Regions from separate parts of the Mesobacillus thioparans genome, predicted to be linked through region 3. Evidence: riboswitches for the same ligand, from Rfam matches in the RefSeq annotation. Region 3 holds a riboswitch; each other region holds the start of a gene.
What was found. Region 3 has a riboswitch for cyclic di-GMP ahead of ACNAZ4_RS14140 (OmpL47-type beta-barrel domain-containing protein). Riboswitches for the same ligand answer to the same signal wherever they lie in the genome.
Positions count from the first base shown of each region.

Region 1: another riboswitch for cyclic di-GMP. It lies ahead of ACNAZ4_RS20660 (hypothetical protein); the one in region 3 lies ahead of ACNAZ4_RS14140 (OmpL47-type beta-barrel domain-containing protein).
Region 2: another riboswitch for cyclic di-GMP. It lies ahead of ACNAZ4_RS10330 (anti-repressor SinI family protein); the one in region 3 lies ahead of ACNAZ4_RS14140 (OmpL47-type beta-barrel domain-containing protein).
Region 4: another riboswitch for cyclic di-GMP. It lies ahead of ACNAZ4_RS08475 (hypothetical protein); the one in region 3 lies ahead of ACNAZ4_RS14140 (OmpL47-type beta-barrel domain-containing protein).

Region 1 is NZ_CBCSFH010000017.1:1,493-8,924, forward strand. Features, by position in the region: gene ACNAZ4_RS20635 (HAMP domain-containing sensor histidine kinase) at 1-1,028, shown strand, start outside; gene ACNAZ4_RS20640 (Gfo/Idh/MocA family oxidoreductase) at 1,089-2,072, shown strand; gene ACNAZ4_RS20645 (lactonase family protein) at 2,117-3,172, opposite strand; gene nadE (ammonia-dependent NAD(+) synthetase) at 3,393-4,214, shown strand; gene ACNAZ4_RS20655 (hypothetical protein) at 4,255-4,599, opposite strand; cyclic di-GMP riboswitch class I at 4,854-4,938, shown strand; gene ACNAZ4_RS20660 (hypothetical protein) at 5,419-5,643, shown strand; gene ACNAZ4_RS20665 (phosphoribosyl-ATP pyrophosphohydrolase) at 5,879-6,214, shown strand; gene ACNAZ4_RS20670 (DoxX family protein) at 6,264-6,779, opposite strand; gene ACNAZ4_RS20675 (DinB family protein) at 7,029-7,432, shown strand, end outside.
Region 2 is NZ_CBCSFH010000005.1:63,300-70,731, forward strand. Features, by position in the region: gene ACNAZ4_RS10300 (MurR/RpiR family transcriptional regulator) at 108-968, opposite strand; gene map (type I methionyl aminopeptidase) at 1,267-2,016, opposite strand; gene ACNAZ4_RS10310 (type 1 glutamine amidotransferase domain-containing protein) at 2,393-2,911, opposite strand; gene ACNAZ4_RS10315 (late competence development ComFB family protein) at 3,115-3,390, shown strand; gene treR (trehalose operon repressor) at 3,495-4,220, opposite strand; gene ACNAZ4_RS10325 (helix-turn-helix domain-containing protein) at 4,491-4,811, shown strand; gene ACNAZ4_RS10330 (anti-repressor SinI family protein) at 4,914-5,042, opposite strand; cyclic di-GMP riboswitch class I at 5,072-5,157, opposite strand; gene ACNAZ4_RS10335 (hypothetical protein) at 5,375-5,590, opposite strand; gene ACNAZ4_RS10340 (helix-turn-helix domain-containing protein) at 5,811-6,152, shown strand; gene ACNAZ4_RS10345 (nitrous oxide reductase accessory protein NosL) at 6,397-7,065, shown strand; gene ACNAZ4_RS10350 (ABC transporter ATP-binding protein) at 7,137-7,432, opposite strand, start outside.
Region 3 is NZ_CBCSFH010000008.1:49,990-57,421, forward strand. Features, by position in the region: gene ACNAZ4_RS14140 (OmpL47-type beta-barrel domain-containing protein) at 1-1,934, opposite strand, end outside; cyclic di-GMP riboswitch class I at 2,010-2,106, opposite strand; gene ACNAZ4_RS14145 (hypothetical protein) at 2,309-2,701, shown strand; gene ACNAZ4_RS14150 (hypothetical protein) at 2,701-3,177, shown strand; gene ACNAZ4_RS14155 (flagellin) at 3,186-3,422, opposite strand; gene ACNAZ4_RS14160 (flagellin N-terminal helical domain-containing protein) at 3,647-4,366, opposite strand; gene csrA (carbon storage regulator CsrA) at 4,504-4,734, opposite strand; gene fliW (flagellar assembly protein FliW) at 4,741-5,181, opposite strand; gene ACNAZ4_RS14175 (DUF6470 family protein) at 5,210-5,764, opposite strand; gene flgL (flagellar hook-associated protein FlgL) at 5,814-6,704, opposite strand; gene flgK (flagellar hook-associated protein FlgK) at 6,715-7,432, opposite strand, start outside.
Region 4 is NZ_CBCSFH010000003.1:278,454-285,885, forward strand. Features, by position in the region: gene ACNAZ4_RS08450 (PDR/VanB family oxidoreductase) at 1-775, opposite strand, end outside; gene ACNAZ4_RS08455 (dimethylamine monooxygenase subunit DmmA family protein) at 787-1,242, opposite strand; gene ACNAZ4_RS08460 (heme-dependent oxidative N-demethylase family protein) at 1,239-2,189, opposite strand; gene ACNAZ4_RS08465 (helix-turn-helix domain-containing protein) at 2,471-2,809, opposite strand; gene ACNAZ4_RS08470 (ImmA/IrrE family metallo-endopeptidase) at 2,823-3,758, opposite strand; cyclic di-GMP riboswitch class II at 4,103-4,186, shown strand; gene ACNAZ4_RS08475 (hypothetical protein) at 4,217-4,705, shown strand; gene ahpC (alkyl hydroperoxide reductase subunit C) at 5,173-5,736, shown strand; gene ahpF (alkyl hydroperoxide reductase subunit F) at 5,750-7,279, shown strand.

The DNA of each region.
Region 1 (7,432 bases), on a different contig from region 3:
GTGCTGTGACCCTGGTTGTTTTGCCGTATCTGGATCGAGGGAACTTTGTTGGCGGCATCCTTCTGACCTCTCCGGTCAGTGGGACACGGGAAATGATTACTGAAATCAACAAGTACTTGTTTTATACGATGCTGATTGCACTTGCTGTATCGTTCCTGCTGAGCTGGGTGCTGTCACGGATCCATGTCAACCGGATCAAAAAGCTGCAGGAAGCAACATCTGCCGTGTCAGCCGGGGACTATACGGTAAAAGTTCCATCTTCGGATTTCGATGAGATCGGAGAATTGGCGAATGATTTTAACGGGATGGTGAACAGGCTTAATGAATCGAAATCTGAGATCGAAAGCCTGGAACATCGCCGTCGCCAGTTCATGTCCGATGTTTCCCATGAATTAAGGACGCCGCTCACGACGATTAGCGGGATCATCGAGGGGCTCAGGAATGATATGATTCCCGAGGCAGAAAAAGAGCGGGGAATCAACCTGGTCAGCCAGGAAACGAAGCGGCTGATCAGACTCGTCAATGAGAACCTTGATTATGATAAAATCCGTTCTAACCAGGTTCAGCTGGTAAAAGAAGATATCGAATTGATCGAAGTGCTTGAAATCATTCAGGACCAGCTCGGATTCCAGGCAGAGGAACGGAATAACACCATCGAAATCGAAGCAGAGGAAGCGGCAATGGTCCATGCTGATTATGATCGGCTCGTCCAGATTTTGATCAATATCACGAAAAACAGCATCCAGTTCACGGATAACGGCACGATTTGGCTCCGTGGGAAAATGGAAGGAAGCAAAACGGTGATTGAGATCGAGGACACGGGCATCGGCATCGAACCGGCCGAAATCGAAAAAATCTGGCATCGCTTTTACAAAGCTGACATCTCAAGGACGAGCAATCCGTTTGGGGAATTCGGTCTCGGATTATCCATCGTCAAACAGCTGGTACAAATGCATAATGGGAAGATATCAGTGGAAAGCGAGCATGGAAAAGGGACTAAGTTTGTGATTGAGCTCCCTTTTCGATAAGATAAAAAAGAAGCTGTGGGCATAGTCCCCGGCTTTTGCTATTTGAAAGGGTGAAACAATATGGTGCGTTTTGGAGTAGTAGGAACAAATTGGATTACAGAATCATTTATAAAAGGAGCAAGCCACCACAAGGATTTCAAGCTGGCTGCAGTATACTCACGGACAGAGGGCCGTGCTGCGGAGTTTGCTGGCAAATTCGGGGTTGATGCTATTTTTACGGACCTGGAAGAGATGGCGAAAAGCGATGCAATTGATGCTGTATATCTCGCGAGTCCTAATTCGCTGCATGCCAGCCAGGCGATTACGTTGATGGAAAATGGCAAGCATGTCCTTTGTGAAAAAGCGATTGCGTCTAACAGCCGTGAGCTGAACGATATGGTCAGGGTGGCAAAGGAAAATAAAGTTGTGCTGATGGAGGCGCTGAAGTCGACTTTGATGCCGAACTTCAAGACAGTCCAGGAAAATCTGGGCAAAATTGGCACGATCAGAAGGTACTTCGCAAGCTATTGCCAGTATTCGTCCCGCTATGACAAATACAAAGAAGGTACCGTACTGAACGCCTTCAAGCCGGAGTTCTCGGCAGGTTCACTGATGGATATCGGCATCTATTGCATTTATCCCCTCGTTGTCCTCTTTGGAGAGCCGAAGTCTATCCAGGCGAATGGTTATTTACTCGAATCTGGAGTGGATGGCGAAGGAAGCCTGATTTTGAAGTATGAAGAAATGGATGCAGTCATCATGTTTTCAAAAATCACTGATTCGTCGCTTCCTTCTGAAATACAAGGTGAGAAAGGTAACATCAGGATTGATAAAATCAGCACGCCTGAAAAAGTGGAAATCATATATCGTGACGGCAGTCATGAAGATCTATCAAGAGAACAGCTTGCAGATAATATGTTTTATGAAGCAGAGGAATTCATTACATTGATTCAGCAAGGAAAGCTGGAGTCGGGGAATAATTCGATTGAAAACTCAAGGATTACGATGGGCATCCTCGATGAAGCCAGATTGCAAATGGGTGTCAGGTTCCCGAGTGACAAATAGAAAAACAGGGCAGGTGCTACTAAGCGCACCTGCCCTGTTTTCTATTAATAATTTAAAAATTTCACGCATACTGGGTCTGGGACTTTCACATCAGACTGAAGCAAAGTCAATCTGCCTGTCTCTGTGTCACGGGAATAAAGTGAAACATTGCTGGAGTTCTGGTTGGCAGCGATCAGGAATTTCTCACTCGGGTCGAGCATGAAATCCCTTGGCCAATTGCCTTCAGTCGAAGTGTGTTCAACAAAGGTGAGCTCGAAGCTTTCTGGATCAGCCTTGAAAACAGCAATACTGTCATGGCCGCGATTGGCTGCGTAAATGTATTTTCCGTCAGAAGAAATATGGATGGCGCTTCCCTGGTTGTTCTCGGTGAAATCTGCAGGCAGGGTGGTGATCGCCTGAAGCTGTTCAAAGCTTCCATCTTCACTATTGTATTTTAAGACAAGCACCTCAGAGCTGAATTCCGTCATCAAATAGGCGATTGTGCTGTTAGGATGGAAAACAAGATGTCTTGGGCCGCTGCCTGGTGCAATATGCAATACACTCTTTTCGATCAGCTGTCCATTGTCCACGGTATAGGTGATCAACTGGTCGATGCCAAGGTCGATCACTGCCGCGTATTTCCCATCAGGAGTGAAGCCGGCATAATGGGTGTGCGCTTTTTCCTGGCGTTCATCCGGTCCTGAACCCTCATGGTGGACGCTTGATAATACATTCTCGATACTGCCGGTTTCAGCGTTCAGCAGATAAGAATCTGCAGACCCTTTATGGTAATTGGCAGATAAAAGCAGGGTATGTTCACGGTTCACGCTCACATGGCAGGGAGATGCACCTGGTGCAAGCTGTGAATCGATGAATGACAGCTTTCCTGAATCGAGGATCGTGAAGCCTGCAACGCCCCCGGAACTGCCTTCCTTTGCGACAGCATAAAGGAAGCGGTTATCATCACTGATTGTCAGGTAAGTAGGGTTTTCCAGCGCAGCCGCTGGTTCTAAGCCGAGGATTTTCCCATTTACAGTATCTAAGGTGAAAGAGTAGATACCCTCGCTGTCACCTTTTGTGTATGTACCGAAATAGCCTTTGAACGTTTCATGAGTTGCCATTAATGAATGCCTCCAATTTAATTCGCAATGATATTATGCTTTATAGTCTAGCAAAAAAATCATGGCGGACAAAATGTTACGTCCACCATGGGAATGGGTAAAATAAACATGAGCATTTTGGGCATTGGGATGTTAGGTTTTCTGACGAAAATCTGGACTTTGAACTTTAGAAGGGATATGCTCTTTTTTGAATAGTTTTACGTGAACTAGGAGGGTTAACATGAGCTTACAAAAGCAGATTATTGAAGATTTGAATGTGCAGCCGCAAATTGATCCTGAGCAGGAAATCAGGAAGAGAATCGATTTTATGAAGCAATATTTGCTTGCGTCCAGGGCGAAGGGTTTCGTACTTGGAATCAGCGGCGGCCAGGATTCCACACTCGCTGGGAGACTTGCGCAAATGGCTGCGGAGGAATTGCGGTCAGAAGGCAATGAGGCCAAATTCGTGGCTGTCAGACTTCCTTATGCGGTGCAAAAAGACGAGGACGATGCCCAGAAGGCGCTGGAATTCATCCAGCCTGACCAAACGATCACTTTCAATATCCAGCCTGCTGTCGACACCTTCAATACCCAGTTCGAGGAAGCGATTGGCGAGAAGATGACGGACTTTAATAAAGGAAACGCAAAGGCAAGGATCAGGATGATCACTCAGTATGCAATTGCGGGGCAGGACGGCTTGCTGGTCATCGGCACAGACCATGCTGCTGAAGCAGTAACCGGATTTTTCACTAAATACGGAGATGGCGGAGCTGACCTGCTTCCTCTTGCCGGTTTGAACAAACGGCAGGGCAGGGAATTGCTCAAAGCCTTGAATGCAGAATCCCGGCTGTACCTGAAAGAGCCTACCGCCGACCTTCTTGACAATAAACCGCTCCAATCGGATGAAACCGAGCTTGGAGTCAGCTATGAAGCAATCGATGACTTTCTTGAAGGAAAGCAAATCGATGAAGCAGCCGCTGCCAAAATCGAAGGCAGATATCTTGCTTCAGAGCATAAACGGCATGTTCCAGCTTCCATGCATGATTCATGGTGGAAAAAATAAGCACAAAAAAGCCTGGCAATCAAAAGCCAGGCTTTCCTTTTTATTCAGTTTGCGCAATAGCGAAATGCGGCGCATCCTCTTTTTCTGTCACTTTGTCGATTTTATCGGTGAACATCTGGAAGACTCGCTTTTTTTCTTCCAACTCCTTGATATATTCTTTCAAATCATTGAATCGCTCTTCAAATGGCTGATGGTACAGCTCGCGGATTTTCCTGTTCAGGTCAGGATTCACAGTTGACTGGACAACCTGTTTCGTGATGTTGAATTTATATGTATACACTTTTAGCTCATTTTTAACTTCTTCATACTCCGCATCAATTTCTTTGAGTATTTCTTCAATTTCTGCTTTCCATTCATCTAGCGACTTCTTAACATGCTGTTCCATAAGGATCCTCCTGCCATTCGCCTGTAATAAAGCTTCTTCCCTCTATTCTAGCAATTGATGTTTACATAGAGATTGCTGTGATATTACATTGTGAAAACAAAGGTCTAATAGAAATCGAAGGGTGGAAGTTCCATCCTGTTATATAAATTCCTATCCCTCCTGCAATCATAAGTTCTAGGTAATAAGACTTATCTTTGTAAGTAATTGGCGAATTTTGTTGAAACAATGGTTCTAAAGTTTTATATTTTAATTAGAACTGAAAAAGGCAAACTTATCGAAAGGTGAGGACGCAAAGCCACGAGTCTAAGGCCTTACAGCTATGATCGTCGGGTTGCCAAAAAAGAACGGATGAGAATAGAGAGTATGGGTGAATGGCTTTGACAGGCCGTTTGCCACACAAAATCCGCCGTCTTTTTGGAGGATTTTTTTGCTGTTCAGGAAATTACAAAAGTATTTTTGTGTGGATAACTACTTATGGGAGTCTTAATCCAGCTCCAGCGCCTAGCCCCTCGAGACGCTTGTCTCGCTGCGGCTCCTAACTCCCCGAGACGCTTCGGTCCTGCCAATGAAGTCAAAGAACGACTTCACTGCCAGGCCCTCCAGCACTTGTCGGGGCTGACCAAGGCGCTTCCGCTTTATATTATTTGTCAGACTTTTCTGCACAATAATGCAAAAAGAGCCAAATTTCACGTTTGCCGATTGTCAGAAAGGATAAATAATACTTAAGTATCTTGACAGGACGAATGAACATAATCCTTTTGGCAGGTTTGTTTTTTGCAAAAAGGGTTTCAAAAAAATGGATGAAAGGTGGAGGAAACGTTGACTGTTTTATTTGGGACGGTAGAATACTTTGAACGGGAAATTGAGTTTCATTTAACAGAGGTTGAAAAAAGGGAAAGGTTCCGGGAAGAAATTCAACAAATTCAAACGATGCTTGAAGAAGAGCTTCGGAATGATTTCATCTGCGACGAGAAGCTAAGAAGAGAATGCCTTGAGAATCTATCGAATGCCTGCAATAAATTAACTGAAGATTATGTAGTTTGAAAACTGCTAATCTATGAAAGTGTAGTTTAAAAACTGCTGATATATAGAGGGCCTGTGGTACTGTCCACAGGCCTTTCCTATTTTTCCGTTATGAGCTATCGAGGGGAAGCATATACCATAAAAAGAATCCAAGAGCCATTCTTTCACTGGATAAGTTGGAGGATTTTACGAAAGGCGTTTGAACAGACGGATTTAAGGTTATGTTTATCTATAAGACAGCTAAAGGGGAATCGCAATGGAAAAGAAAGAATACAATAAACTCGTCAGGGACTTGTTTCCGGAATTGATGAAGAATAAAGGCAAGAAAATCGAATATGAAATTCTGCAAGGCAGTGACTATAGTGAAAAGCTGATGGAAAAATTCAATGAAGAAGTTGAAAAATTTCGGAATGCTGGAACAGACAGGCTGCTGAGTGAAATAGTGGACTTGCTTGAGGTGGTCTATGCGATTGCCGAACATCGGGGAATCACCGAATCGGAAGTTGAGTTCATGCGCCAGCTGAAGAAGACCCGAAGCGGCGGCTTCCGCAAAAAAATCCTGCTCAAATCAGTTGAAGGAAGTTCGAAATGAAAAACAAGCCCTCTGCCAAAAAGTGGCGGAGGGCTTTATCTATACCGTGTTAAGCAGTTTTTTGCGCCGCTTCCGGTTCTCTTTTTAAAACAGTCTTGCGGATGAAAGGTACCACCCAGCGGTCTAGACCGTATTTACCAGCATTGTAGCCAGCGAACAGGAGGATGAATCCGAAGAAGATGTCTGTTGGGTTGTGAGATACAGTGCCGGCAAGGAAGAAGCTGAAGTTCATAACAAGTCCGAAGAACATGGCAGCAGTAGTCAGGCAACCCAGGATCAAACCAAGACCGATCAGGAATTCTCCAAGCGGAACGATGAAGTTGAAAAGGTCGACGTTAGGAATCGCGAAATTATCAAGGAAGTTTACATACCATCCATAAACCATGTGTCCGTCTGGACCTTTCACCGGATTGGCAACAGCATTTTTCAAATATCCAGTAGCGTCAAATCCTTCTCCTGTCAATTTTCCCCATCCTGCAGTCATCCAGTTGTAACCGAGCCATACACGAATCACAGTCAACAGCCCAGCAGCAATATTGTTTTCCCTTAACCATTTCGCTAACATCTAAATCGCTTCCCTTCAAAAATATAATGATTACACTTATAAAATATCAAAGCAATATTTGGAAATCTGTGAATAAAGTGTGAAGACACATATCGTCCATAATGTTTTGAACAAATTTTGACAGTCAGTTTCCTTTTTTGGATAATATACCCTTATAGGTATTTCTGTAATATTCTTTCCTTGCCACATATATTGGGAATATATAGAATAAATATAAAATGAGGACTAGCAGGAAAGGGGAATGGAAAAATGAGCGAGCTATTGTTTAAGCAATTTGAATTAACAAGAGGGAATTTTTTAAAGCATATCGAGGGATTGAATCCTGAACAGGCGAGTTTTCAGCCTGATGGTTTCAACAATAATATCCACTGGCAGATTGGCCATGTATTGACGGTGGCAGAACAATTCATGATGGGTTACCCTAAAAAATCAAGTCATCTCCCTGAGAATTACATAGCGCTATTTGGAAATGGCACACGTCCAGCTGACTGGTCAGGCGATGTTCCTTCACTGGAACTATTGACGGACCAATTGAAAGCCCAGCTGGGAAGAATCAAAGAGGTGCCGGCTTCAATGCTTGACGAGAAACTGAAAAAGCCTTTTCTGGGACTTGAGACGTTTGGTGAACTTGCCAATATGGCCTTGTTCCATGA
Region 2 (7,432 bases), on a different contig from region 3:
GCTCTTTTCGTGTAGATTCCGGATAACGAATAGAGCTCAATGATAATATGATAGTATCAAATAATTTTTCATATGTATATGTTATTCAAGAAAATAATTTTCATCCGTCAATATCTTTTTATCGAAATCGCTTCCCTGATTTTCTGCAGATTTCCTAATGTCTGTTCCTGCCTGCGTACCGATACTGCCACGTGAAGCACATCCATCAGGCTTAACTGGACGAGTCTTGATGCCAGTGCCTCTGACCGGAAAAGTGTTTCGCGTGATGTGGTGTATAGAACATAATCCGCTTCCTTCGACAATGGCGACTTGTAATGCCCGGTGATTGCGATGGTCGCTGCCCCATTAGCTTTTGCTATTTTCAATGCTTCTATGACATCTTTATTGCTGCCGCTATGCGAAATCCCGACAGCCGCCTGCCCGGGGCCGAGCAGCGCAGCAGAAATGATCTGCTGATGGCCGTCACTATGGGCATTGCAATGGATGCCTGTCCGCAGGAATTTATGATAGGCATCAAGCGCGATGGCTGATGAGCCGCCTGATCCGTAAAAATCAATTCTTGAAGCTTGTCCAAGTACATCAATAATCTTCTCAAGCACTTTGGCATCCAGGAGATTCAGCGTTTCTTTCATTGCTTCGATATGTCCGGCGAAAACCTTTTCCGCAAGGGTTACGACCTCATCTTCTTCTTTTATTTCTTCATGGATATTCTTGATTGGTTCCACGAGTTCACTTGCCAGCGCGATTTTGAAAGCTTGATATCCTCTGAATCCAAGCCGTTTGCAAAAACGAAAAATTGTCGCTTCGGCAACAGAGGCATACTCTGCGAACTCGGTGATCGACAGATGGATGATTTCCTGCGTGTTCTTCAAAATATAATCTGCAACCGCCTTCTCCTTAGAGGAAAGCGATGAGTAGATGGCTTTTATTTTAACAATCACATTTTGACCTTTCAGTTCACTGGCCATTTAATTGCCCCCTTCCTGACGACTTTATTTTACCAAAAGATTTTCATCGATATTTATGGATGATGAAAATTTTTTTCACAGTAAGTAAAAAGAAAGGGCCAAACCCTGGTTCAGCCCGATGCACTAATTAATCTTGTATTGGTAAAAATGAACGGCAAAGCTCTTGTTCCGTTCGACGCAGGTATTAATCCTGTTCAGGTGAAAATGAACTACAAAACTCTTGTTCAGTCCGATACAGGTAATAATCCTAAATCTGGTAAAATGAACAACAAAACTCTTGTTCAGTCCGATACAGGTATTAATCCTGATCTGTTAAAATCACCGGCCCATCCTTCGTGATTGCGATTGTATGCTCATACTGGGCAGACATCTTGCCGTCCACCGTTCTTGCTGTCCAGCCGTTGTTATCCATCTTTGTTTTCCATTCTCCGACATTCACCATCGGTTCGATCGTGAATACCATGCCTTCCTTGAGCCTCGGTCCTTTGCCTGGCAGGCCATAATGAGGGATATCCGGCTTTTCGTGAATGACCGAGCCGATTCCGTGGCCGATGAATTCGCGTACAACTGAAAATCCTTCAGCCTCCACATAAGACTGGATTGCATGGCCGATATCGCCAACCCGATTCCCCGGTAATGATGCAGCAATCCCGCGATATAAAGCTTCTTTTGTCACATCCAGCAGCTTTTGCGACTGCTCGCTGACATTCCCCACAGCATAGCTCCAGGCCGAATCGGCAAGGGCACCGTTCAGGTTGACAACCATGTCGATCGTCACGATGTCTCCCTCGTTCAGGGCATCTTTCCGCGGAAAACCGTGGCAAACCTCATCATTGATGCTTGCACATGTTGCATATTGATAATTCCGGTAGCCTTTTTGTTCAGGTGTGGCTCCATGCTTTGTCAAGTAATCCTCAACAAACTGGTCAATTTCCCAGGTCGTCACCCCAGGCTTGATCAGTTTGCGCAACTCTTTATGAACAGAAGCAAGCAATTTTCCAGCTTCCTTCATATTTTCAATCTCTCGTGCTGATTTTAAAACAATCATTCCTTCATCTCCCTGATTCATTTCATCCTCTATATTATATTATCTTATACGTAAAATTTCGCAAAATGAACCAGTCCATCACAAGGTGAAAGGAAAATAGCCTTAGTTTTGTGGATTTCATCCCACTTTTCATGGTATTACATCCTAAAATTACTCTCTGCAATATTTTTTATAGCGAGTTTTTTGCTTTTATAGCGAGTTTTTTGCTTTTATAGCGACTTCTTCGGTTTTATAGCGAGTTTTTCGTTTTTATAGCGACTTTTTCATTTATATAGCGAGTTTCAACTTTTTATAGCGAATTGGAAATTACACTCGTTTTTTTCCAGTTCCGAACACAGTAAAAAACCCTTCTGCCTCAGCAAAAGGGTTCTTACTATTATTTTTCCAGCACCTTAAGTGATTCGCGGTTGAACGCTGGTATATCCTTCGGCTCTCTGCTTGTCACCAGCTGGTTGCAGCAGACGACGACTTCCTTGTCCTGGTATTTCGCCCCTGCGTATTCCATGTCGACACGGATTGACTTATAGCCTGTCGCTCCTCGGCCTTCGAGTGTCTTTGCAGTCAATAGCAACTGCGGGCCATGGCAAATCGCAAATACCGGTTTCTTCTCATCCATAAAGTACTTGGCGAATTTGACGAATCGCTCGTCCTCACGAAGTTGATCAGGTGAAAAGCCGCCTGGGATGAACAATGCGTCGAAATCTTCCGGCTTGACGTTGTCGATGCTTTCGTCAATCTTGACCTCAGCTTTGCCCTGCTTGCCTTTTACTGTCTTCCCTTTTTCTTTTTCGATTGTCATAACTTCATGCCCCGCTTCTGAAAAAGCGCGTGAAGGCTCAAGATATTCCACATCTTCAAATAGATCAGTTATTAAACAGGCAATTTTTTTACCCATGGATTCAACATCTCCTTTAATAATTTCTCCACTATTAAATGTTCCCTGTCTGCTGAAGCCAAAACATTGAAATACACTTCCACTTTTTAGTATAAAACAGTGAAAATAGACCTATCTTAAGTCGATGGGAAAAAAATCATTTTTTCTTGCCTGAATTCATCTATAATTTAGTGTAGGACAACCATAGGGAGAGAAGGAGCATCATGAATTTCGGATATACCAATGTAATGGAAGAAGTGGTTTCCACGCTTGTCAATGTGCTGATGATGAGTCCGGATTACCAGACGTTCTGCAATTGCCAGAAGTGCCGGGATGATATCATCGCCATCAGCCTGAACACTCTTCCAAGTCACTATGTCACTACGGAAGATGGCCGCAAGATGGTTTATGAACAGCTTAATACCCAGGAAAACAGGGCCTGGATCAATAAACGGATCATCAGTGCCATCCATCTTGTCGGAAAATACCCTAAGCATTAGACTTATTTTCACGTCTGAGGCAACAAAAGGGTGAAAACAGAGATAATAAAAGCTGCCTGCTGACAGCCCGGTCTTCAGGGCCTGCCATGGGGCAGCTCATTTTTTTATATGTTCTGGGTATCCATTCTTCTTGCGAAATCCACAAACCTGAACTTGTCCGGTCGGTGTCTTGATTCGGTATACTGGAAAAGTGTCGCATCATCGAAATAAATATAGTTTTTCACGATGACAATCGCGTGGAACCCTTCCATATCGAGAAGCTCCTGGTCCTCTGCATTTGGTTCCTCAACCGTGAATTCCTTCTTGGCAAAACTGATTTTTTTCTCCAGTTCCTTTTCAATATACTCAAAAATCGAGTTCTCACATTTATGGCGTGACAGCCCAGGAACATGTCTTTCGACAATAAAATCCTTATCGAGAATCACCCGTTCTTCATCAATATGCCTGACTCTTTTCACCTTCCAGGCCATCTCATCAATTTCCACATTCAATTCCCTGCCGATGTTATTTCCTGCCTGTTCGAGAACAAACTCTTCAACAGTTGTCTTCGCTGTTCCACCCATGTTTTCGGCCAGTTCTTTAAAGCTGATCAGCCCGGAAATCGGGAACTGGTGCCTTTTTAAATCGAGCACCAGCGAGCCTTTGCCGCGGATTTTTTGGATGAAGCCATTTTGCGCAAGAAGGTTCAGGGCTTTGCGGATGGTTTCGCGCGATGTTTGATACATATCGGCAAATTCATTTTCAGAAGGCAAAATCGTTTTCGCGGGATAATGCCCCTCCTGTATTTGTCTGGCGATTTCTTCATAAATCGATAAATACTTTTTCTGCATATCATCACCGTACCTTGTCTGATTGCTACCATTTTACCTTTTTTTAAATCAAAAGAATATAATAGAATGTTCCGTTTGCATACTATAAAAATTTATCGAAAAACTGCCGATAACTATAGTGACTAATTTTTTCCCAACCTTTTTATAAAAAAAACACCACAAAAACCGAAAAGATTGTTTATAATTGTTCTGTAGGGTGTTCTTAATATGGAACTATTTTATCAGATTTGTTATGATATAACTATAAATTGACAAGGTGTGTGGATTACTGTGATTGGTGAACGCGTCAAAAAACTTCGACAAGAAAAAAGAATGTCCCTATCCGAGTTGGCAGAGCAGGCTGGCGTCGCAAAATCCTATCTAAGTTCTTTGGAACGGAATCTGCAAACGAATCCTTCCATTCAGTTTCTTGAAAAGATCGCTGGAGTCCTGAATGTCCCGGTTGATCAATTGATCCATGAACAAGTCGACAAGGAAAATATTGATTCAGACTGGGTCAAACTTGTGAAGGAAGCAATGGATTCAGGGATCAGCAAAGACCAGTTCCGTGAATTCCTCGAGTTTAACAAATGGAGACTCAACAATAAATAATTTCAAGGGACAGCATTCTCGCTGTCCTTTTTTTTCACAAAATAAAAAGCACCTCTGTTACGAGCTGCCCGATTATTTGACGGTTATCTATGTATGAGTGGTTTATTCCTGTCCGTTCCCCAATAAAAACTCCCTGATTTCTTCTTTATTTATGCCCATTTCCAATGCTTCCGTGATCAACTGCATCCATTCTGTATCCAGTTCTTCGAAAATTACCTGTTCTTTAATCAAGTTCTTCCCCCCAAAATACAGTTAGTATTCCAGGCAGTCCGGCCATCCTAGCACTTTATACCTTAGATCCGTGACTTTGCGTCCTGATTTTTCAACCAGTTTGCCTTTATCTGATTCTTTTTTCCTTTAACTTTAATTCCCAATGTCATTGTACCCTGTTCTATATATTTAACATGTAAGAATTTGTCGGTGATCCAATGTAAATATCTTTCTTTTTCTTCCAAACAATTACAAAAAAACTGGTAAATAAGTCATTTTTCTGAAAATTGTAATCATTTCACTTATGCTTTTTGTCGCATTCTATCCTAAATTGTTGAACTCTTTTTATAAATTCACCCCCATAAATCTGAGGCTGGGCCTTTGGGCTGTTGAGTTTGCGAATATACTGCCGTTTTCCAGCGATGCTTGATGACCACTTTTTCAAGGCTGATGGCATTGAAGAACGGGTACCTTGTTAAATCATTTCTGCACACAGGACATAGCCATTCCCCCTGTTCACTGCTGCTATATGAGGGACGATTGCATCGATCGCAGTTTTTTCTGTACATTGCCATTTGCCTCCTTCAAATATTTTGTCCGGTGCTCCACTCGAGTATAGTTCAGAGGAACCATTTTTGAAAAAGTCCATAATAAGGCGAATTTTCTTAAAAAAGAACAAAAATCGTTCTTTTTTAAGAAATAGCTTCGATTATCACACTTTCTTGTGTTTTTTAAAGAATAAATTTGTTCGTTATAATGAATATAGTTGAAACTTAAGGAGATAACCAGATGAAGGTAGGAGAGAAGATTAAAAGATTACGGTTGGAAAGAAATTATTCTATTACCGAGCTTTCCCGAAAAGCTAAGGTTTCTAAGTCCTACCTCAGTTATATCGAGAGAGGCATTCAGGAAAACCCATCGCTCCAGGTGCTGTCACGACTTGCCCACAACCTTGATACATCCGTCGAAGACTTGATGGGGAAGCAAACGAAAAGGGCCGACACTGTTCCCGTTGATGAGGAATGGATCGGACTTGTCGATGAAGCGATAAAAAATGGCATCAGCAAAGAAGACTTTTCATACTACCTTGATTTCATGAAATTCAGGAGCCGTAGTGAAAGAGAAAAATAACGAGTATTATAGAATACCATTCAAGATTGCAATTTATACCTACTATTCCAAAACCAGCATTAAAAGCTGATTCCCCTATGTGTAATCTTATAAAAAATACTAAGACAGCGTGATGGCATGCCTCATGATTACTGTCATAAAATCGTCAAAAAAAATCTGTACATCTCACTTTTCCCCCACGATTTTTTCGCATTTTACTCACAACTCCCTGATAGGATTAAATTCGATCAAAGGAGGAGATTGTATGAAGAAATTACTTGCTGCTATGATGGCAATTTTATTGACGATATTCGTTTCAGCCTGCGGTGATGACTCTGCCAAAAGCGAGCCAAAAGAGGACAAGGATCCCGCAGCGACAGAAATGAATCATGAAGGAGCGGATGCCCATGAACACTCAGAAGGCCCACATGAACCTGGAATCGATGATGTTTGTGCTTTCTGCAATATGAAGGTATACCCTGAAAAAGATCCGATGGGAGTTTTCACGGCACAGGCGAAGACCAAAGACGGTGACTATGTGTTCTTTGATGATAGCGGATGCCTGCTGAATACCCCTAGACGCGATGAAGTGGAATTCGAGGAAAAATGGGTGCGTGACTACCTGACATCAGAATGGATTGACGCGGATGCCGCCATTCCTGTAAAAGCAGATATTAAAACACCGATGAAATATGGTTATGCGTTCTTCAAAGATCAGGAAAGCGCCGAGAAATTCATTGCCGAAAACAGCGATAAAAACGCGATGATTGCTTCATGGGAACAAATTGACCTGATGGCGAATGAAAGATTTATGAAAAAAATGAAGATGAATTCGGACAGCATGAATAAAGGTAGTGAAAATAATATGGAAGACATGAATAAAGATAGCGAACACAATATGGACGACAGCGACAAAGAAGACAGCGGTCATTGATAAGGAATAACAGTTAACGCTTTAATAAGAAAGCCTAAGAAAACTCCCGGCACCAGGTACCGGGAGTTTTCTTATCCATCATAAACGGAACTGGACTGATTGAAAAATACTTTTTCCAGCGGAAGATAACTGCCGTTAGGATTGACGAGCGAGTCGACGGTTTCGCAGATCTTCATCTGCCCTTCTTCCATGAAGGCAGCGCGGTCAGCGAGTTCCTCCACAAGACTGAGAATATGGGTAGTGAAGAAAATCGTCTTTCCCTGTCGCTTCTCTTCCTCGATGATTTCCTTGAATCGGAACACCCAGAGTGGGTCAAGACCATTGGTCGGTTCATCGAGAATCCGTAACGGAACATCCGGAAGCAGTG
Region 3 (7,432 bases):
TCAGGTGACTGGCTTGAGAAGTAGGAGTAAGAATGAATGACGAACTCATACTCACCAGCCGGTTGGTTAGTCAGCGCAGCAGATGTTCCTTTTGCAGTCGTCTTTAGAACCTTTTCGCCATCTATAATCTGATAGATCTTATAACTGGCAGCATACTCGACTGAATCCCATTCAAGCTTGATATCATTGCCATTGAGGATTGAGTATTTCAGGTTTCCAGGAGCCTGCATGACATAGCCATCAAGGGTGACTTTCACCCGGCCGCCTGCTGCTGATTCGCCAAACCTTGAAGAATAGGAATACACTTCATAGTCATATTCCCCAGCTTCCATATTGCTGTAGGAAATGCTCATACCGGTTACCGTCCTCTTTAGGACCTTTTTGCCATCAAGTATTTGATAAACATTATAATTCGTTGCGTATTCAGTCTTATCCCAGCTTAAGGAGAAGCTTGTCGGAGAGCTAGTAGAATATTCTACATTGCCCGGTGCCGCCATTTTCGGATGAACAATGTCAACACTGATTTTCAATCCGTCTTTAGATTCCCCAATTCTTGGATTCGACGAAAAGATTTCAAAATCATATGTTCCTTCAGCAAGGTTTGAATAGGTTTTAGTGGTGCCCGTCAAAGTATCCTTCAACACACGCTGGCCATCCACGTTCTGATAAATCTTATATTCGCTTGCATTTGCGACAGTATTCCAGGATATGTTCAAGTCGTTTCCGTTTAAAATCTTATGGCTTCCGTTTTCCGGTGCCGCAAGTTCATAGCTATCTACTGTAACAGTTAGTTTAGACCCGTTTTCAGACTCGCCAAAGCGATCGCTGTAAGAATTGATTTCAAATTGATATTCACCGGCAGGCTGTCTTGAAAAAGTCATTGAAGTTCCTGTAACAATATTTTTCAGAACCTTTTCCCCATTAATAACCTGATAGATCTTGTAGCTGTTCGCATAATCAACGCGCCCCCAGCTAAGGACGATATCATTAAAATTAATAACTCTTGCCGAGGCATCAGGAGTCTGCATGACAACCGTGCTGACCGCCAGCGAGATCCGGCTGCCCTCTTCAGATTCCCCAAAACGGTCACTGAATGAATGGACAATATACTCATAGTCGCCCTCTGGCTGGTTAGTGAATTTAACACTTGTTCCAGTGACGGTTTCTTTCAGAATTTTTTCCCCGTTTACCATTTGATAGATTTTATATTTATTTGCGAGATAAGAAGACTGCCACTTCAATGTGACATCCGTCCCGTTGGTAATCGTAAATATCAAATTTTCCGGCTTCTGCATAACAGGCTGGATCACTTCTGCAGTGATCGGACCTGTTGCTCCAGATTCGCCAAAGAATTTATTCGATGCAGTAACCACATATGTATAGCTGCCTGCTACAGCATTCGTTTTTGCATAACTATTGGAAGTTGTCTTTGTAATTATTTTTTTCTCTCCATCCTTCAGAATTTCATAAATGAAATACTCTTCAGCATACTGCGAAGCTGTCCAATTGAGGATTAAGTCGTTTCCATTTTGAATTTTGTATGTCAGGTTCGCAGGAGCTGCCATAGATGGATAGACAATGTCCACAGAAATGGGTGCAGAAGGACCAGATTCAGCATCACCGTTCAAAGTAGAAACTGTATATCTGTAATTTCCTTCAGGCAGGTCATTCACAGCATAGCTAGCTGTGTTGGAAGTACCAATCAGTGTCATTTGCCCTTCCTTGATCTCGTAAACGTTGTACCCTGTCGCTCCATAAACAGTATCCCAGCTGAGCCTTACATCTTCTGGGGATGGTTTTGAATGGGCCAGATTGCTTGGAGGAAGCATGCTACCAGCATCATTGGCTAGGGCTGTTCCTATAGGAAGGATTAATTGGGCCAACATAACCATTACCACGACTAAAGTTTGGATTTTAAAAAATTTTCCTATCATCTTTTTCTCCTTTTCCGAAAAAAGGGCAAACAAAAAGACCTTACCAAGGTCCATAGTAAATAAGTCTATGTATCCCGTGGTAACCGGCTGCCATCCACCTAAATAACTAGATAGGTAGAACAGGCCCTTGGCTTTGCGTCTCACAGTTTCCTATGATTTGCCTTTTTCACATGTATTTACCTTTTATTTTATTACAAAAGACTCGGTTGATTAATAGGTATATTTTACTATTATTTTTCAGATCAATAGATTACAATAAATCAAAAAGGAACATACGCTCTAAAAAATGAGGTGTGTAATGGATGATTTTAATTTTGTTTTGAAGAGTATACCTATTTATCAGTTGGGGTTGATTAATGGAAAATTACTAGGAGATGGGAATCGAACAAAATAAAAGCCCTCGTCTTCGATTTCAACATCGTTACAAAGATAAAGACTGGTGTCACCATTGTTATAAGAGTCTTAAAGATTTTGTTCCCCTTACGCAGCCAATATATAAAAGAGATAAAGATTCAAGAGTCAGCATGGGATTCTCGGAATCAGTGTATGTTCAATCGAAAACACCAGTTGTTTTTAATTATTTGAAAGAGAAATGGTATAAAGGACGGGTGAAGGTCATTCCGATAGACATACTCCAATTAACGTTGACTCCTGAAGCGTTAGCATGGTGGTATCAGGATGACGGCTATCTTTTGATAAAGGGAGGGATTGTTAAAAAAATCATCCTCTCAACAGATAACTTTTCCCCTTCTGAAAATAATTGTTAATGGAAATGATCAAGGATAAATTCAAATTACAATTCTCGCTTGATGGCCAAAATCGATTAAGCATATACGACAAACGGCAAATCATGTATTTTTTTCACCTTGTAAAGGATTACTTGCATCCTTCAATGATGAGAAAGCAGATACCTTCTTGTTCTGAAACAGGTTTAATTTTCCCACAGAAAAAACGGACATCAGTATATCTTCCCATTAAACTTCAGAAACCCACAAAGGAAATTAAAGAGCTGATCCACTCTATAACACCAGAAAGATTCATCAAAAAATGGTTCGAAGATTATCATCTTATTAGCCCTAATCATTTAGAATGGCAATTCGCACATCAAGTAACTTTAACTAATGAAGAACTATTAAAAGTTTATTCCATTCATAGAGAAACAGGAGTTACAATGAGTGAGATTTTGTCTATTTCAATCATTGAAGCAAGAAAAAAAGGCCTGTCCAGTGGACAAACCTCTTAAGGTAAAAATTAACGAAGAAGTTGAAGAACTCCTTGTGGCTGTTGGTTTGCTTGAGCCAACATAGCTTGTGCTGCTTGAGAAAGAATAGAATTCTTAGTTTGTTCCATCATTTCTTTCGCCATCGTGCGAACATTTGCTTTCACAAATGACCAGACTATATCTTCACCCTCTAATAAACTAGTAGGGGTCGGGCACTTCGGATTCGCAATGCTGATGGTCATTGCTTCACCTATGGATTTCATCATTCATAGCTTCCGCCTTAGATGGTTTATCCTAGTCGTTGAACCTTCTCCACTCTTTCGAGCCAGGAGCTTGGCTGCTGATTGCCCAATCTTTTCTTTTTTCAAGCCCTCACGCCTGCCGTTTCCAGCTGCGTTGTGGCAAGAAAAGCTCTAAGGGGTTCCCAGCAATTCACCCGATCATGATCTCTGGCCGTTACCAGCCAGGACGACTGTGCTTGTCACTGCTCTTAAGCAGCTAAAGCATAATCAACGTCACGCACACGTGATTCTGCAGCAGTTAGGTTTTCAGAAGAAGTGTTCAGATTGTTGATAGTATGTTCTAAACGGTTTTGAGTTGCACCTAATTTTGCACGCTCAGTTGATACTGTTTCGATTGCAGTATCGATTTTGGTAAGTTCAGCCTGAGCGTTAGTCTTAGTTGTTAAATCCACTGCTGCTGCTCCCATTAATGTAGCTGTATCTGCATTTGAGAAAGTATAAGAAATAACTTGACCAACGTTCGCTCCCACTTGGAAGTCAACATCTGTTGTTGTTCCATCCCATAGCTTTTGAGTATTGAACTCAGTTTCATCAGAAATACGATCAATCTCAGTCACTAATGCCTGGTATTCTTCATCGATTGCTGCTCTGTCTTCCGTTACATTTGTATCACTTGATGATTGAACTGCGAGTTCACGCATACGTTGAAGGATAGAGTGTGTTTCATTCAACGCACCTTCAGCTGTTTGTAACATTGAAATACCGTCTTGTGCGTTTCTTGAACCTTGATCTAAACCACGGATTTGTCCACGCATTTTTTCAGAGATTGCAAGACCAGCTGCGTCATCTCCAGCACGGTTAATGCGAAGACCTGAAGATAACTTTTCCATTGATTTTCCTTGTGCGCCGTTTGCAGTGTTCAATTGGCGGTAAGTGTTAAGAGCCGCGATATTGTGATTGATTCTCATTGTTTGTTTTCCTCCTTGAATTTGGTGTTCACATCCGTGTGAACAAGATTATAATTTGTCCGAGTGATAAGGTCGGCCGCCCTTATTATCTCTTACACTAGTTTTATCGTCTGGAGGAAATATTGTTTAATAGTTTTTTATAAATTTTTTTTATTGCTTTTCATAAAGTCGAGTACAGAGGAAATATCCTTTGCCGCTTCTTCATTTTCACTCTGGATTTGATCCAGTACTTCTTTTCGAAATATTTCAATATTCTTTGGTGCATTTATACCAATTTTGACTTGATCATTCTTCGAGGAAATCACTATGATTTCTATGTCATCGCCGATTTTTATTGTCTCTCCGTTTTTTCTTGTCAAGACTAACACTTTCCATCACCTTTCCGTTTTTGTTTCGCCAAAGATTGGGTGCTTTGTAGAATATTGCTCTTCATGCAAGATTACTTGTTTTGCTTTATAATTTTCAACATTAAGAATGATTGGAGCCTGAAGGTTCGCTGTTGTTTTCTCAAAAGGATCGTGGACAGTTAAGATCGAGTACACCTGAACGTCCTGTTCTAATTTTATACCGAGTTCCTCTACAACTGTATCCTCTAATTTAAAATCATAGTCTTTAAAGAAATTAAAAGGATTGGATAAAATAAACGCAAGAGCAGGAGTGGCCGCCGACTGCATCACATAAAAAATATTTTCTTCTGATAAAGGAAGCAGCACGAACTTCTTTTCATCCAAAAAGCCCGGTATTCCTTTATCAAATGCAAGCACTTCATTATTATGAATTTCTACTTCACCATGATACTTTGTTCCAATTTTCATATTTCACCATTCCTTTAGCTAAAATCCGTTACCCTTCAAAGTCAATTTTCAACGATGGATATTGTTTCATTGTAATTTCCGCTTTTCCAGGGGTATAGTTGATGATTGGTTTATTCGTCTGGCTGTTGATAACGGGCTTATTTACCTTCCAGTTAATATCTACTTTCCCGGGATCACAATTAATTTTCACTGAGCCAGCTGATGGAATCCAGCCAATATTAAAGTCAAGCATTGGAGACTCGCTGTTTCGCTTAGCCTGTGTAGCGATTGTATTCCCTCCGTTCTCAATCATCATGAGCTCGTCGCCATCCTGGGAGAAACGGGCAATACCCGCCAATAAATCCTGATACCCCTGTGCCGCAGCATCTTCAATTCTTTTTGATATACTCTTTAAATCCATATCCTCGCGGGCTTTTGATTGGTCGATTGTTAGCATGGAAGGGGTACTGTTGATTGTAAGTTCTGCTTTTGGCTGCTCAATGCTCAATTCCGCCTTTGGCTGCTCCATCTCTAAATTGGACTTAATCGTATTGATTTCAATTTTACCAGGTGTTGACTGGATACGAATTTGCGGTACTTGCATTTTCTCTTCCTCCCTTCTAGTAAAAAAAGCTATTCCCAGTGAGAATAGCTTATCTTAAAAAGTCTAAAAGTGTTGGCTGAAGAATTCGGGCACCAACTCCCAAAGCTGCTCGATGTACACTTTCCTGCGTTTTTAAATCTGTAATGACTCTTTCAATATCGGCATCTTCATTATCAGACAGAACCCTGTTTGCCATGACTTCCTGCTGTCCTAGTCGAGAGTCAATCACTTCCAGTCTGTTATAACGGGCTCCTAATTCTGCACGTTCGGAGGAAAGAGTATCCATTGTTTTATCTAACCGGCCTAACAAGCCTTCCAAATCTTCAGGCTTGTCATTCTCCAATGCAGTTTGAATTTCCTGAACCACATTGAACAATTCTTGATTAAATACATTGGCTGGGCTGATATTTGCTCTTAGGGATACCCCTGGGGAAACCTCGACTTTATAATTATTGAGCGAAGGATCTGATAAATTGACTGCTACTGTTGGTGGGTTTTCTACTGGAACAGGCGGATTATCTGTATCCGTACCATGGAATATATAACGGCCAGAAACCTGTGTATTCGCTACTTGCACTAAATCCGCTTTAATCTGTTCTACTTCCCTTGCAACAGCTTCCCGGTCACTTGGACTTAGTGCGCCGTTCTTCCCCTGAATGACCAACTCACGAACACGCTGCAGCCCATTATTCGCCTGTTCAATCCCCGCCTCAGAATTCTCCATCCACAAATATAGTTCAGAAAGGTTCCGCTTATACTGCTCCACTTCTGTCAATCCAGAACGATAAAACATACCTTTCATCGCCACAACCGGATCGTCGGAAGGCTTCGTGATTTTCTTCCCCGTCGCCAGCTGATCCTGGTACTGCCCCATTCGGCGATAGCTCTCGCTCAGGTTTCTTAATGAATTGGAAGAAAGCATTGATTGTGTTATCCGCATTTTACTTCACCTATCTTCCCACGGTTCCCATGCCGTTGATGATTTTATCGAGCATTTCATCCTGGAGGGTGATCATCCGGGCTGATGCGTTGTAGGCATGTTGGAACTGGATCATGTTTGTCATTTCTTCGTCTAATGATACAGAGCTGACTGACTTCCTGCGGTTTTCCACTGACTCTCTAAGGGAGCCGCTGTTTTGTGTGAGGCGAACTGCCTCTTGTGATTTTACCGCCATGCCGCCAATCACACCTTCGTAGTAATTACGGAAGTTTGCTTTTTGGTTGTTGCCGGCATAATCAAATTTATCATTAATGATATTCGCAAGTTTCAAGATGTTTGCAGAATTGCCAATCGTTGCGTTGGCGATATCTGATCCATCTGCTGTTGCAATGTTATCCAGACTTTGGTTAATCGCATCCGCTAATTGAATACGGCTTGCAAAACCTTTGTGTTGAAGATCCACATTCTCGGAATCTGAAAAGAATGCGTTACCTGCTTTTGTTTTGCTTGCGATATCATTCGGGCTCATCCCGTCTTTGTGAATATTATTGAACTCTGTTGCAAACGTGAATGCTAGGTTATCCAACTCTGCCAACATATTAGGATAGACACCATCGACTTTGCCGCTTTCCTCATATCCATATGAATCTACTAAAGCTTTAAGCTTTCCTGTTGACTTCAACTCTGTAAAATCGAATTTTGAATTCCCAATAGAAACCGATTTAACG
Region 4 (7,432 bases), on a different contig from region 3:
CATCCAGCAAAGAACGATCCTTTGGGATTTCCAGCTGCTTAGCGCTTTTCTTTAGGGTGACGGTAAATGGCTTGGCCTGTTTATTTACAGGTGGAGCAAATCGCTCGGAATGGATATTGAAAGAAGGATAGCCGTAGGTTTTTGCTGCTTGTGTGAATTCTCCAATCATGTTTTCTGGTCCGCAAAAATAAACATGTGTCCCGATATTGTGATCCAGAAGTGATACGGGAGACAACCTGTTCGGACTTTCATCCTTTGAAAAATAAAAATGGCATTGCTCTGGATATCGTTCTTTCAGCACATCGTAAAAAGCGCATTGTTCCTTTGTTTTCGCTCCATAATGCAGCTCAAATGATTGATTCTTTTCGGATAGCTCAGCCATCATTGATAAAAAAGGCGTAACGCCAATGCCGGCTGCATAAAAAACATGGTGCTTAGCTTGAAAGCTCATTGGAAAATGGTTTTTCGGATAGCTGATTTTAATGACATCCCCTTCGCTGACATTGTGATGCCAGTATACCGAGCCGCCATTCGTAGGCTCTGCCAGGCGTACGGCGATTTCCATGACTCCTGGCTCTGAAAGGTTAAAAACTGAATAATGTCTTTCCATTATGCCTGAAGGATGCGGCAAATAAGTGATTATATGGGAACCGCCGCCAAAGGACGGAAGCTTGACGCCATCCACTGCTTCGAGGGTGAACCTTTTAATGGTTGCTGTCTCTATTTTTATCGATTTCACTCGTACTTCAATTGATGTACCGTGATGCAATCTCATTCCCCTCTCTCTTATTTGATCGTTACATATCCCAAGTAAGCATCCAATCGGCGGGAATAATGATTGGATGCCTCGAGTTCCTGCCCGCATAGCCTGCATTTGACATGCTTGTTGTCCCCGGCTTCATTCTCACTATGACAGTTACAGCATATTAATTTTTTCGGTAAAAAACCCCGTGTCACAATCTGCATTTCATGCTCGGAAAAGCCTGCTTCAAATGCCAGCTCCTTTACCATCATCACAAATTCCGCCGAACCTGATATGTATAGATAGGTCCCCATTTTTTGCGTGTTGAACCAGGTTTTCAGCATGGCTTCCTGCCCCTCTATGAAAATATGAAAATCAAATGGAATTTTTTCAGACAATGACTGCTGTAAAAGGTCAGAAAAAGCCTCGGCCCCCTCTGAATCGACGATAAACAAGATTTTTCTTTTCCGACTTATCTTTTTAAAGCTGCTTACACTCATCTTTTCTTCAGTTCCTCCTCCAAATATTCAAGAACTGCATGTCGGTACAGAGAAATCCCTTTATATTCTGCGATGAATTCAGGAAGTTCTTTGAGGATCGCCGAAAATTGCTTTAGCCATGGGGTATGCTGGATGAACGTTCCAAGCGGCAGCATGTGTGTATGAATAGTAAATAGAATCCCATTACTTTTTGGCAGACGGAAAAGTTTCTGTACCTCAACCCGCAGGTTGGCCAGTTCCCCTGCATTTGCTTTCGTTACTTTTTTTCGAGCCTGACCCCACTCAGCGAATGTTTCAAGCGAGGTATCCAGCCGTTCCCCAGCCATAAGCGACCAGTTTTTCCGCCACCATGGACTGCCTGCCTCGATTCTCATTAAAAACTGAAGGATGCGTTCATCAAGTGATTCCGACTTGAACCCCGGGATTGGCGTATGGATTTCTTTGAACGACATGCCAGCATCAAAATACAGCGACCAATTGGCTGGAAAGCAGAGCTGCCCTGCATCCAGGAATAAATCCCCGTCCCGCTGCATCATTAAAATCAAATCTTCTTGGACATGCCGGCCGACAAAATCCAAGGGCTCAATGTCCATTGTCGCCTGGTCCCCAAAATCGAAGGAATGATTTTCACCTGTTAGATGGTTAGTGAAAATCCAATGATTATCGTTGATTACCAGCTGGTAGTTCTCAGGATAGGAACTGGCCAGCTGGTGCAGGATCAAATCCAGCACCTCCCACTGGGCATCCATTGTATGCGGCATGGAGTGGTAACAGCGTTCTGGGTGATTTGTCAGCAATTCTCTCCTCAGGTTTATTTCCTCTAAATAAGATTCCGTCAATTCAATGGCAATTGGTGGATTTAATGGTATTGCATTGTTAGAGTATCTATATGCATCTCCATCGGCGAATGGATATGGAAAGGCCAGCAAATCCCCGTTGATAGTCATCTTCTCACCACTTTTCAGAATTATTTATATAATTAATACTATACTGAAAATTGAGAATGGATTCGATAACAATATCCTGAAATTATTCACTTTTCATTTTCCCCATAAGTCCATTAGATAAAAATACTGATTTCCGCTGCTGACTTTAAGAGTCTTGATGCTGATCGGGTATGTAAAAGCATGATTGCCTATCCTTTTTGTTTTTTTAGCCAAGGTATTCATGAATGGTAATTTCCAGCCTAAAAAACGCCTAATCTTTTTACGAATTAGCCGCCGTTTCCTTACTTCAACATTTTTGAAAAAATCTCTTTTAACGATCTTCCTTTTTTATAGTAAATCTCATCCCGGACTTTTTCATTTATCGCTTGCCAAAGCATAATTTCCACATCTGTAAGGGGCTCTGAATCCTCCTTTTTCAGAAAGGCAGCAAAATAATCGAGAGGAACTCCATAGAACCGTGAAATATCCGCCATGATTTCAAAAGAAACCGACTTCCTGGCACCTTTTTCAAGCATACTCAAGTACTGCAGCGTAATGCCTGTACCATTCGCTACATCCTCAAGCCGCAAGCCCCTTTCTTTTCTCAATCTCCTTAATTCCTGGCCTAATGGCGTCGTCATAATAACTCTCCCTTTAATCTAAATTCGAAACACGTTTATACGAAATAATATAGTACCAGCTGACAATCGCCTCAAATAAGGTAATGATCATTTCCACGATAATATCGGGCAATTTAAGAACTTTATATGTTTGATGGTGCAGCAATTCATGGACGATTGTCTGAATCTGCTCTGGATAGTCCAACTTTTCATCAATGATAATCATTTTCCTGCCAGGATGGTATATCCCTTTTATTAAACTCAAATCCCTGTACAGTACTTGTATTCCAAATCTCTTTTCAATCCTGGCCGTCAATGAGTCAATATGCATATGGTTAACCGCCATGAACTTTCTGTGCAGGAAACCTATAAAAGTATAGTAGGAAAGAAAGAAAGTCAGAACCAGATTGACATCCAAGTGGTCATAGAACGCAAGAATCGGAAAAATGATCAAGACCTCAAACGTCATTGGGCCGAATCTGTCAATGAACATCTTGCTGGTCATCGCTCCTGTTTCAAGCCAGACGTAAATATATTTAAACACCATACTAAGAGCTAACATTAAAATCAAAGTAAGATAACGTGCCAGGTACATTTTGTCGGTATAGTCATTATAAACTTCATTACACGCGATTATTATGATGATATACATCGACAACAAAGCGATTGTCGACTTCAAACTCCCGCGTTTTTTCGAGAATATAGCAAACAAGCTATCTACTAAAAGATAAATAAAACCGTATACAACTGAAAAACGATCAAAAATAATCAAGGATAACATGACATGGAAAAACGAATAACGAAAACCGGAAAACATCTTGAGATTCATCCTGTCAAAAATCACCATGATGCATAAAAAGAAAACCACATTCCACTCCAGTTCCTGTGGAATTTTGATATGTAAAAAGATTAAAGCCAAAGAAGGAAGAAGGAAAAAAAGATAAAAGACCTTTTGCCTCAAATTCTTCATGATGGACCCCTCCGATCCCGCTTACTGTCTAAACTAACTATACTTTATTACAATCTCCCAGGAAAAGGATATTTTGTATTTTAGACAAATTTTTCTATTTAATAAGGAAACTTGTCTAACGAAATAGGTTTCCATTCCACTGTTGTTTAAAATACAATTAATATTAGAGAATGAATTATTCTCTATTTCCTCCCAATTCTTTTAAGTACTAACTATGTTAGTACTTTTTTTTTACCTTCAGGATAAAAAAATTGTCGATAAAAAATGTTAGTTTTTAACTAAAGTTTAATATAAAATGAAACTATAACGATGGTAATATTTAGTGGCCACTATGATCCTCCATCGTTAATGCGGGAAGCTTTGAAGTACAGTCTTTATTTGGACACTTGGGCTGTATGGAGCTACTAGTGTAACCGGCCCTCTTAGGAATACATAAAATCTAAGAGGAGAGATGGAAAATGAAAAAGGTATTAACAGGATTAGCAGCAGGCGCATTGGCAATGGGGATCTTTGCAAGTTCTTCGTTGGCGGCAGTAACATATGACTCATCAGCAGGTACAGGATTTGTTGGTAAGGGTGATGTTCAGCAGGCTTTGGGTTGGAATAATGCTGAATTGCAGAAACAAGCTAAAAACTTAGTATTTACTTATGAAACAGTAAATACGTATGCGGTAACTGTAACTTGGACTACTGGCGAGGGAACTAGAGGCGAGAAAGTGCACAACGTTACAAATCAAAACACTGTAACTCTTTCATCAGGTGTTACGTACGATCCAAGAAAGTCAAATCAATTTACTGGTTTCAATATCACTGGTATTGATAAGACTGAAAATGGAGAGCTTCAGGTTGGGGATGAATATCCTGGAAACTCTGGCCATATTATCACCAATGTAGAAAAAATCCCTAGCACTGGCACTTTATATGTAAATGGCGTTCCATTACAATAACGTTTAGAACCATGAACTCTTTGTTCATGGTTTTTTTATGCCCTCCTCTATTGGTGTCAATTTCATTCATTGACATAACATTCCCCCTGTAAGCAGCTTCACGAAGTATTTCAGAAAATAAAAATCAGAAAGCCATAGAATCTCTAAATCTTTTATACAAGAGATTTAGTAAGCTTAATAAATAACTCCAATTTCAATCTATAATTGAGAATTATGAATAGGAATTGTCTCTTTTATTAAATTTCCTGCTTATTATTGGCATTTTATTTAAGATACAGTCCATAATAGATATAGACTGAGTTTTTATATCTGCTAAAACAAAGAATCATATCGCTTGACAAAATAATTACCGCTATACGATAATAATTACGGAATTAGAATTATTCTAGTTTACCGAATAGTTAACTGAATTCATTCAGGGAAACTATTTCAAAAATAATTCAACCAATTTAAGGAGGAACTTAATCATGGCATTAATCGGGACTCAAGTTTTACCATTCACAGCAAACGCATTCCACAACGGAGAATTCATCACGGTATCTGAAGAAAACTTCAAAGGCAAGTGGAGCGTAGTTGTATTCTATCCAGCTGATTTCACATTCGTATGCCCTACTGAGCTTGAAGACATGCAAAACGAATATGCTACATTAAGAGAAATGGGAGCAGAAGTATACTCTGTATCAACTGATACACACTTCACTCACAAAGCATGGCACGACCACTCTGAAGCAATCAGCAAAATCGAGTACATCATGATTGGCGACCCTTCACAGAAGGTCTCTCGCAACTTCGATGTATTGAACGAAGAAGATGGTCTTGCAGAGCGCGGAACTTTCATCATCGATCCAGACGGCGTTATCCAGACTGTTGAAATCAACGCAGGCGGAATCGGCCGTGACGCTAGCCAGGTAGTAAGCAAGCTGAAAGCAGCACAATATGTACGCAACAACCCAGGCGAAGTTTGCCCTGCAAAATGGAAAGAAGGCGGAGAAACTCTTAAACCAAGCCTTGATCTTGTAGGAAAGATTTAAGGGGTACACTCCCATGTTATTAGATGCAGAAATCAAAGCACAATTAGCCCAATATCTTCAGATGATGGAGGGCGATGTGCTGCTTAAAGTTAGCGCCGGATCGGATGATGTATCACGAGACATGCTGGCTTTAGTTGATGAATTGGCAACAATGTCATCCCACATTAAAGTGGAGCATGCAGAATTAGAAAGAACACCAAGCTTCAGTGTCAACCGTGCCGGTGAAGACACTGGAGTGACTTTCGCAGGCATTCCTTTAGGACATGAATTCACTTCATTAGTCCTTGCCCTGCTGCAGGTTAGCGGCAGAGCTCCTAAGGTAGACCAGAAAGTCATTGACCAAATCAAAGCGATTAAAGACGAATATCGTTTTGAGACGTATGTCAGCCTCAGCTGCCACAACTGTCCTGATGTGGTACAAGCCTTGAACGTGATGAGCACTTTGAATCCCGGCATTTCCCATGTCATGATCGATGGCGCAGCGTATAAGGATGAGGTTGAAAGCAAGCAGGTCATGGCCGTGCCAACGGTATTCCTGAATGGTGAACCATTCGGAAGCGGACGTATGTCCCTTGAAGAAATTCTTGCAAAAATGGGTTCAGGTCCGGATGCTTCCGAGCTCGCTGACAAAGAACCTTATGATGTCCTTGTTGTTGGCGGCGGACCGGCTGGTTCCAGTGCAGCCATCTATGCAGCGCGTAAAGGCATCCGTACAGGTATCGTTGCTGAGCGCTTCGGCGGCCAGGTAATGGATACTTTAGGCATTGAGAACTTCATCAGTGTCAAGCACACTGAAGGCCCTAAGCTTGTTGCCAGCCTTGAGGAGCATGTTAAAGAGTATGGCGTCGATGTCATGAACCTTCAGCGTGCCACACGCCTGGAGAAGAAAGACCTGATCGAACTGGAACTTGAAAATGGTGCAGTCCTGAAGAGTAAAACTGTCATCATTTCGACTGGTGCCCGCTGGCGCAATGTCAACGTACCAGGAGAAGCTGAATTCAAGAACAAAGGCGTTGCCTACTGCCCTCACTGTGATGGACCATTGTTCGAAGGAAAAGATGTAGCTGTCATCGGCGGAGGAAACTCTGGCGTTGAAGCAGCAATCGACCTGGCAGGAATCGTAAAGCATGTAACAGTCATCGAGTTCAATCCTGAACTTAAAGCTGATGCTGTTCTACAGGACCGCCTGCACAGCCTTCCAAATGTCACAGTAGTGACAAACGCACAGACAAGCGAAATTACCGGAACTGACAAAGTGAACGGAATTACGTACATTGACCGTGCATCAGGCGAAGAACACCATGTTGAATTACAAGGCGTATTCGTCCAGATCGGCCTCGTACCGAACACAGAATGGCTCGGTGACACGCTTGAACGCACTCGCTTCGGCGAGATTGTCGTAGACAAGCACGGTGCCACAGACCTGCCTGGCGTCTTCGCTGCAGGCGACTGCACGGACAGTGCATACAAACAAATCATCATTTCAATGGGATCAGGTGCCACCGCAGCATTAGGAGCATTTGATTACATGATTCGTAACTAATAGAAAGCCGCTTTACTGCCTGGATTGGCAGTGGAGCGGTTTTTTTGTTTGCTCTGAAGAGGAACCCTCTCCAACTACGGCAAACCTGTCGGGATTTTTGACAGCTTTTCCCTCGACACCTCCTAACTTGTCAAAATAACACATGCACTTCGC